Linked DNA regions of Allochromatium vinosum DSM 180. The protein of the gene in region 2 interacts with the protein of the main gene of each other region in a pairwise test. Links are inferred from orthologs where the notes say so. Each region holds a gene or a part of one and is shown on either strand. Other genes may lie near its edges.

What was found. Proteins that work in one complex are often made in the same cells at the same time.
Region 1: the proteins of hfq (region 2) and rho interact in binary tests that used the Escherichia coli proteins (3 or more experiments, as listed by UniProt). The link is inferred for Allochromatium vinosum DSM 180 from one-to-one orthologs.

What each region holds. Positions count from the first base shown.
Region 1 is NC_013851.1:700,495-705,709, reverse strand. The notes cover bases 2,405-5,215. They hold rho (transcription termination factor Rho), read left to right. Parts: upstream 2,405-3,087; coding sequence 3,088-4,344; downstream 4,345-5,215. Other genes in these bases: ALVIN_RS02990 (GGDEF domain-containing protein), read right to left, coding at 4,391-5,215; trxA (thioredoxin TrxA), read left to right, coding at 2,557-2,883. In the rest of the region: yrfG (GMP/IMP nucleotidase), read left to right, coding at 1-289; ALVIN_RS16920 (DEAD/DEAH box helicase), read right to left, coding at 265-2,316. UniProt on the Escherichia coli protein: Facilitates transcription termination by a mechanism that involves Rho binding to the nascent RNA, activation of Rho's RNA-dependent ATPase activity, and release of the mRNA from the DNA template.
Region 2 is NC_013851.1:1,412,561-1,415,570, reverse strand. What follows is about bases 20-3,010. They hold hfq (RNA chaperone Hfq), read right to left. Parts: upstream 1,646-3,010; coding sequence 1,394-1,645; downstream 20-1,393. Other genes in these bases: mutL (DNA mismatch repair endonuclease MutL), read right to left, coding at 2,792-3,010; miaA (tRNA (adenosine(37)-N6)-dimethylallyltransferase MiaA), read right to left, coding at 1,790-2,743; hflX (ribosome rescue GTPase HflX), read right to left, coding at 66-1,397. UniProt on the Escherichia coli protein: RNA chaperone that binds small regulatory RNA (sRNAs) and mRNAs to facilitate mRNA translational regulation in response to envelope stress, environmental stress and changes in metabolite concentrations.

The sequences.
Region 1 (5,215 bases), 710 kb from region 2 along the record:
GCGCGTGGTCTCGGCGCACGATCTCGGGATCGCCAAGGAGTCGCCCGCGTTCTGGCCGGCGTTCCAGGCGATCGAGCCGTTCGACCCCGAGCGCTCGCTCTTCGTCGACGACAACCTGGATGTCCTGCGCACGGCGCGTGCGTATGGCTTTCGCCGACTGCTGGCCGTGCTGGCGCCCGACTCCAGGCAACCGCCGCGCCAAACCGACGAGTTTCCAGCGATCAGTGACTTCTCGGCGCTGTTGCCTGGACTCGCCGCAGCGGCTCAGTCCACGGTCTCGGGCGCTTGATCCGAAACCGTCTCCGTTTCAGCCTGGACGCCACGCCCTTCCCCGGTCGGTTTGCGCCGCCGCCGACGCCGCTTGGCGGATCGGGCTTCGGCGGTTTCCGAGTCGGTCTTGGGCGCTGAGGCCGCCACGACCGGTTCGGCGTTCGGACCTGCGCTGACCGGACGCGGCGCCTCGGCGGATCTGGCCTTGGCCGGCGCCTTCTCGGCCGGCTCGCGCGGCTTGACCGGCGGACTGGTCAGGGCCGCCGGTTCGAGTTGACCGCGCGCACGCTTGATCCGGCGGATGATCGGCATGTCCGGGATCTCCAGCTCCGGCCCGGTGCGCTCCGGCCACTCGTCGACGAGCTGGTCGAGGAAGCTCTCGTCGAGCGTCTTGAAGCGGGTCGGCGGGCTGGTGTCCGGACGCTCCTGACGCGGGCGCGCGACCGGCTCGGACTGGACGGCCGGAACAGCGGGCGTCTCCTGCATGGCCGCGACGGTCTCGCGCGCCGGACTCGAAGCCGGGGTCTCGACCGTGGCGGATACTTCGATCGCACTGGCCGACATCTCTGAGCGCGGCGCCGGACGCTCACGCCCCGGCCGCCGATCACGCCCGCTCGCCCCGTCGCGCTCCGACGAGCGACCTTGCACACCACGCCCCTCACCGCGCTCGCGTCCGCCACGCTTGTCGCGTCCATCGCGCCGTTCCTCACGATCGGCGCGATCCGGCCGGATGCGGCTGCGCGGATCGACCTCGGCGAGCAGCGCCGGATCGACCGGCTCGACCGGCACCTTGATCCCGATGTACTGCTCGATGTCGAGCAGACAGAAGGCATAGGTCTCGCAGACGAAGCTGACCGCGTCCCCCGCCGCCCCGGCGCGCGCCGTGCGTCCGATGCGGTGCACATAGTCCTCGGGGTCTTCGGGCAGGTCGTAGTTGACCACATGGGTCACATCCGGGATGTGCAGACCGCGCGCGGCCACATCGGTGCCGACCAGCACCGGCAAGGTGCCGTTGGTGAAGTCGCGCAACAGCTTCAACCGCTTGGGCTGGGGCACATCGCCCGAGAGCACGGCAGTGTCGATGCCGTTGCCCTGGAGATAGCCCCAGACGCGATCGGCCTCGCGCTTGGTGTTGACGAAGACGATGATGCGCCCGTCCGGCCAGCCGCGGATCAGCCCCAGCAGCAACGGGATCTTCTCTTCGTTAGCCGTCATGTAGCAGACCTGACGCACCCGGTCGGCCGTCACCTGCTCGGTCTCGATCTTGACCAGACGCGGATGGTTCATGTGCTCATAGGCCAGCTCCGTGACCCGATAGGAGAGCGTCGCCGAGAACAGCATCCCCAGCCGCTGTTCGACCGGCGGCATCTGGCGGAACAGATAGCGGATGTCCTTGATGAAACCGAGATCGAACATGCGATCGGCCTCGTCGAGCACCACCACCTCGATGCGCTTGAGGTCGAAGACATGCTGCTTGTAGTAGTCGATCAGGCGTCCGGGCGTACCGATCAGGATGTCGACCCCGGCGGCCAGCTCGTCGCGCTGCTGCTGATAGCCGGTGCCGCCATAGACCACGGTCGAACGCAAGCCCGTATGCTTGGCCAGCGCCAGCGTGTCCTTGTGGATCTGCACCGCCAACTCGCGCGTCGGCGCCAGCACCAGCGCCCGTGGGCCACGGCGACGCCGGGCGGGCGCGGGCGCGGACTCAGGTTCGGACTCGGCTTCCAGCGCGTTCGCCGGATCGAGCGATTCGGTTTCCGGCGAGCCGTCCGCCGAGACGGGCGTCTCAGGCGCCGCCGCCGATTCAGGCATGGCTTCAGGCGGCTCATGCAGCAGACGCTGCATCAGCGCCACCAGGAAGGCCGCTGTCTTGCCGGTGCCGGTCTGGGCCTGTCCGGCGATGTCATGGCCCTGGAGGGCGATCGGCAGGGTCTCGGCCTGGATGGGCGTGCATTGGGTGAAGCCGGCCTCGGCGAGACCGGCAAGGATCCGGGGATCGAGCGCGAGACTGTCGAAGCGGGTCGAGGTCAGATGTGTGTCGGTCATTGAAGCTATCGGTGAACGTCCGGGTTGGCCTGCTGAGCGGTTTCGAAGCCTCGCGGACGGCAAGGCTTGCAAATTACCTTCGCTTTGGATCAAATAGCATCTTACTCAAGGGCCGATACCAACGCCAATTCACAGGCCCCCATCCTCGTTGCAGATCCACGCGCGACGCCGCTCCGGCGAGCCTTCACGCCCTTCGCCAATCCATCCACGTCAATATAAATACAATGGGAGACGACTTCAGTGAGCGATAGCATCGTCCATGTGACCGATGACTCTTTCGAAGAAGAGGTTCTGAAATCCCCCGATCCGGTGCTGGTCGACTACTGGGCCGACTGGTGCGGACCCTGCAAGATGATCGCTCCCGTGCTCGACGAGATCGCCGACGAATACGCCGGACGGGTCAAGATCGCCAAGCTCAACATCGACGAGAACCCCAACACCCCGCCCCGCTACGGCATCCGCGGCATCCCGACCCTGATGCTCTTCCGCGGCGGCGAAGTCGAGGCCACCAAGGTCGGCGCCGTCTCCAAGTCCCAGCTGACGGCCTTCATCGACAGCAATCTCTGAGCCGCGCGCTCGATCGAGACCCCAGGCGCGACCCCCGCGCCATCGAGGACACTCAATCCAGGAACCGAATCCACGCGGGGCGTCCATCCGGACGCCCTCATCATCCAGCCGGCCCGCCGCCCTCGCCGCACGCCCCAACGACATCGCCTCCACAGCGAGGCACGGCCGCCAACCCTGACATCCGTCCTGACGAACACAACCGTGATGAATCTAACTGAACTCAAGAAGATGCCGGTGCCCAACCTGGTGGCTCTGGCGCAATCCATGGACATCGAAGGCGTCGGCCGCTCGCGCAAGCAGGATCTGATCTTCGCCATCCTCAAGGCTCAGGCCAAGAAGGGCGAGGACATCTACGGCGACGGCGTGCTGGAGATCCTCTCGGATGGGTTCGGTTTCCTGCGCTCGGCCGATGCCTCCTATCTGGCCGGGCCGGACGACATCTATGTCTCGCCGAGTCAGATCCGGCGCTTCGCGCTGCGCACCGGCGATACCATCTCGGGCAAGATCCGTCCGCCCAAGGACGGCGAGCGCTATTTTGCGCTGCTCAAGGTCAACGACATCAACTTCGACCGCCCCGAGAACGCCAAGTCGAAGATCCTGTTCGAGAACTTCACGCCGCTGTTCGCCCAGAAGCGGCTGACGCTGGAGATCGGCAACGGCAGCACCGAGGACATCACGGCCCGTACCATCGATCTGGTCGCGCCCATCGGCAAAGGGCAGCGCGGGCTGATCGTCTCGCCGCCCAAGGCCGGTAAGACCATGATGCTCCAGAACATCGCCCAGTCCATCGGCCACAATCATCCCGACTGCTATCTGATCGTGCTCCTGATCGACGAGCGTCCCGAGGAAGTGACCGAGATGGCGCGCTCGGTGCGCGGCGAGGTCATCTCCTCGACCTTCGACGAGCCGGCCACCCGTCACGTCCAGGTCGCCGAGATGGTGATCGAGAAGGCCAAGCGGCTGGTCGAGCACAAGCGCGACGTGGTCATCCTGCTCGACTCCATCACCCGTCTGGCGCGTGCCTACAACACGGTCGTGCCCTCCTCCGGCAAGGTGCTCACCGGCGGTGTCGACGCCAACGCCCTGCAACGGCCCAAGCGCTTCTTCGGCGCGGCGCGCAACGTCGAGGAAGGCGGCTCGCTGACCATTCTGGCCACCGCCCTGGTCGACACCGGCTCGCGCATGGACGACGTGATCTACGAGGAGTTCAAGGGCACCGGCAACATGGAGATCCACATGGATCGGCGTATCGCCGAGAAGCGCATCTTCCCCGCGATCAACATCAACCGCTCGGGCACCCGGCGCGAGGAACTGCTTATGGGGCAGGCCGAGCTGCAAAAGATGTGGATTCTGCGCAAGATCCTGCACCCGATGGACGAGCTGGCCGCGATGGAATTCCTGCACGACAAGCTCAAGGCAACCAAGACCAACGATGAGTTCTTCTCGTCGATGAAGGGCTGACCGGACCTCGGCCGTGCTCCGGACCCGACGCGCGCGCCGTCTCTCTCTAACGAGCGGCGATCCGCGTGGCGGTGGCTGGAGCAACGGTCCGATCCGGTACAATGCCCACCGGCGCGGCCAGGATGCGGTTGCGCCCGGAGTCCTTGGCCATGTAGAGCCGGCGATCGGCGACGTCCAGAAAGGCATCGAGGCTCTCACCGCAATGCTGGGCCACGCCACCGCTGATGGTGGCGGCGAGGCCTTCCACGGACCAGCTGATCTGGGCGACCGAGGCCCGGATGCGCTCGGCGACCTCGGTGGCCTCGGTCAGATCGGCATGCGGCAGGATCACCAGAAACTCCTCACCACCATGGCGCCCGGCCACGTCGACCTCCCGGATACAGGATTTGAGCGTACCGCTGACGCACACCAGCACGTCGTCACCCACGCCATGTCCGAAGGTGTCGTTGATGCGCTTGAAGAGATCCAGATCGAAGAGGATGACCGCAAGCGGGTGCTTGTAGCGATTGGCCAGATCGATCTCGTGGGCGAGACGCTGATAGAGATAGCGCCTGTTGTAGAGTCCGGTCAGCGGATCGGTGAAGGAGGCGGCACGCAACTCGTCCTGGATCGCCTTCAGCTCGCTGATATCGGCCAGACCGATGAGCCGGCTCGGAATGCCCGAGAAATTCATCGGAGTCGAGGACACCAGGGCCCAGTGTTTCCGGTCCTGCTCCAGTCCGTCGAAACGCACCTCGCGCGTCTCGCCGTCCCGGCTCGGTAGCGCCACACTGGCCAAGTCACGCCAGGCCGCACTGTCGAGGGCGCCATCGGGCGTCTCGCGCAACTCCAGATAGCGCTTGGCGGCGACATTGGCGCGGTGCGGTCGCGA
Region 2 (3,010 bases):
CTCCGTCTTTCTATATCAGAATGTTCATCGATCGATGGCACCCGATTGTACGGGAGCCGGTCCGATCACGGCAAACGCGCCCGCAGACGCTCCAGATCCACGCGCGCGATCTCGCAGCGCAGTTTCCAGCCGCCCGAGTCGAGCGGGCGATCCTCGATCACACGCGCGTGCTGGTAGAGCCAGGCGCGTCGACGGCCATCGGTGGCGTCCAGATCGAAGGTCTCGATCAGTCGTTCACCGCCGGTCAGTTCGATCAGCGCCTGACGCAGCAGATCCAGTCCCTCGCCCGTGCGCGCCGAGACCCAGACCCGTACCGGGCGTCCCTCGGCGTCGCGCTCCAGACGGGCCGTCTCGCCCTCCAGCCGGTCGATCTTGTTGAAGACCTCCAGCCGAGGCCGCTCATGGCTGCCGATCTCGGCGAGCACGGTCTCGACATCGGCCATCAGGCGCGGTCGATTGGCCGCCGCCGCGTCGATCACGTGCAGCAGCAGGCTGGCGCCGCGCGTCTCCTCCAGCGTCGAGCGGAAAGCGGCAACCAGCTCGTGCGGCAACCGGCTGACAAAACCCACGGTGTCGGCCAGCAGGACATGACCGCCGCTGGGCAGATCCAGCCGCCGCAGGGTCGGATCCAGGGTCGCGAACAGTTGATCGGCTTCCAGCACGCCCGCTTCCGTCAGCCCATTGAATAGGGTCGACTTGCCGGCATTGGTATAGCCGACCAGCGAGACCACCGGCAACTCGGCCTTGGCGCGCGCCTTGCGCCCCTGGGCGCGCTGGCCCTCGATGCGCTGGAGCCGGCGCTCCAGCATGGCCACGCGCGTGGCCAGCAGACGGCGGTCGGTTTCCAGCTGCGTCTCGCCCGGACCGCGCAGACCGATGCCGCCCTTCTGGCGTTCCAGGTGAGTCCAGCCGCGCACCAGCCGGGTCGAGAGATGCTTGAGCTGGGCCAGTTCGACCTGGAGCTTGCCCTCGAAGGAGCGCGCGCGCTGGGCGAAGATGTCGAGGATCAACCCGGAACGGTCGATCACCCGGCATTGCAGCAGACGTTCCAGGTTGCGCTCCTGAGCCGGGCTGAGCGGATGATTGAAGATGACCAGCTCGGACTCGGTCGCCGCCACCAGCGCCCTGAGTTCCTCGGCCTTACCCGAGCCGATGAACAGGCGCGAGTCGGGCGTGGCGCGCGAGCCGCCGATGCTCCCCACCACCTCGGCGCCGGCGGCCTGAGCGAGCAGCACGAATTCCTCGCGCTCGTCGGCCTCGCTCGCCGGTCCGCGCCCGATGTCGAGATCGACCAGCACCGCCCGTTCGCCGGCCTTGGGCCGCTCGAAGACGAGCGACGGGCCGACGGCGACAGGCCGAGCCTCGACGGACGGAACCGCTACGGGTGTATCGTTCAATGCGCCTCCGGCTCAGCGCCGTCGGTGTCGCTCGTCGGCAGCCGGACGTTGCGCGCCGGGACCACGGTCGAGATGGCGTGCTTGTAGATCATCTGGCTGACGTTGTTCTTGAGCAGCACCACGAACTGGTCGAACGACTCGATCTGGCCCTGAAGCTTGATGCCGTTGACCAGGAAGATGGAGACTGGAACGCGCTCCTTCCGTAGAGCGTTGAGAAAGGGATCTTGAAGACTCTGTCCCTTGGACATGAGGTTGGCTCCTTGTTGTTTTGGATGAAGCAGGTGTGCCCGGCTGAAAACCGCCTCGACCTCGGGTCGCGAGGTCGGGCCGAATGCGGAGGGGTGGCAGCCGGGACGAACCACCGCTCCGCGCAAGACTCTCCAGTGAATGCATCAGGTGTCGTTCAGGCGGCCATCAAACGGCGAACCTGTGGACTGTCCCTCGTCCTTGAGTGTGGACGCGATGAGCCTGAGTGCGGTCGTCAACGGATCAGGTTCATCGTCGAGCCAGTGACAGTCCGGCTCGGCACGCAGCCAGGTCATCTGCCGCTTGGCGAGTTGACGGGTGGCGATGATGCCGCGTTGCACCATGTCTTCCCAAGTGCTTTCGCCGAGCAGATAGTTCAAGACCTGCCGGTAGCCGACGCAGCGCATCGAAGGCAGATCCGGCGTCAGATCGCCGCGCGCCCAGAGCCGAGAGACCTCGTCGACCAAGCCAAGTTCCAGCATGACGCGAAAACGGTGCTCGATGCGTGCGTGCAGGATGGCACGGTCGCCCGGCGCGCGTACAAGTTTCAGCAGCCTGAATGGCAGGGCTGTGTGTTCGGCGTCGCGAATCAGGTCACTCATCGCACGTCCGCTGAGCGCCTGGACTTCCAGCGCACGCTGAATGCGCTGGGGGTCGTTGGGATGGATGCGCCTGGCGGCGTCCGGGTCGAGTTCGGCCAGACGCGCGTGCATGGCAGCCCAGCCGAGGCGCTCGGCTTCCGCTTCCAGTTCGGCGCGCACCTCGGCATCGGCGCTCGGCAGCCGTGCCAATCCCTGTTGCAGGGCACGGAAATAGAGCATGGTGCCGCCGACCAGGAGCGGAATGCGTCCGCGTGCGCTGATCTCGGTCATGGCGGCGAGAGCGTCTTCGCGAAAGCGCGCGGTCGAATAGGACTCGGTCGGGTCGAGGATGTCGATGAGGCGATGCGGGGCGCGCGCCAGGATCTCGGGGTCGGGCTTGGCGGTGCCGATGTCCAGACCGCGATAGATCATGGCCGAGTCGACGCTGATGATCTCGCACGGCAGACGCTCGGCCAGTCGGATGGCCAGATCGGTCTTGCCCGAGGCGGTCGGCCCCATGAGCAGGATCGCCCAGGGGCGGGTGTCGAGTGTCGGGTCGGTCAAGGTCTAGCGTCCACGCAGAAAGAGTCGGTCGAGATCGGCATGCGAGAGCCGAACCCAGGTCGGACGGCCGTGATTGCACTGGTCGATGCGTTCGGTGCGCTCCATGTCGCGCAGCAGGGCGTTCATCTCGTCGAGCGTCAGGCGGCGGTTGGCGCGCACCGAGCCATGACAGGCCAGGGTCGCCAGGACGCTGTCGATGGCCTCTTCAAGGCGGGTGCTCTC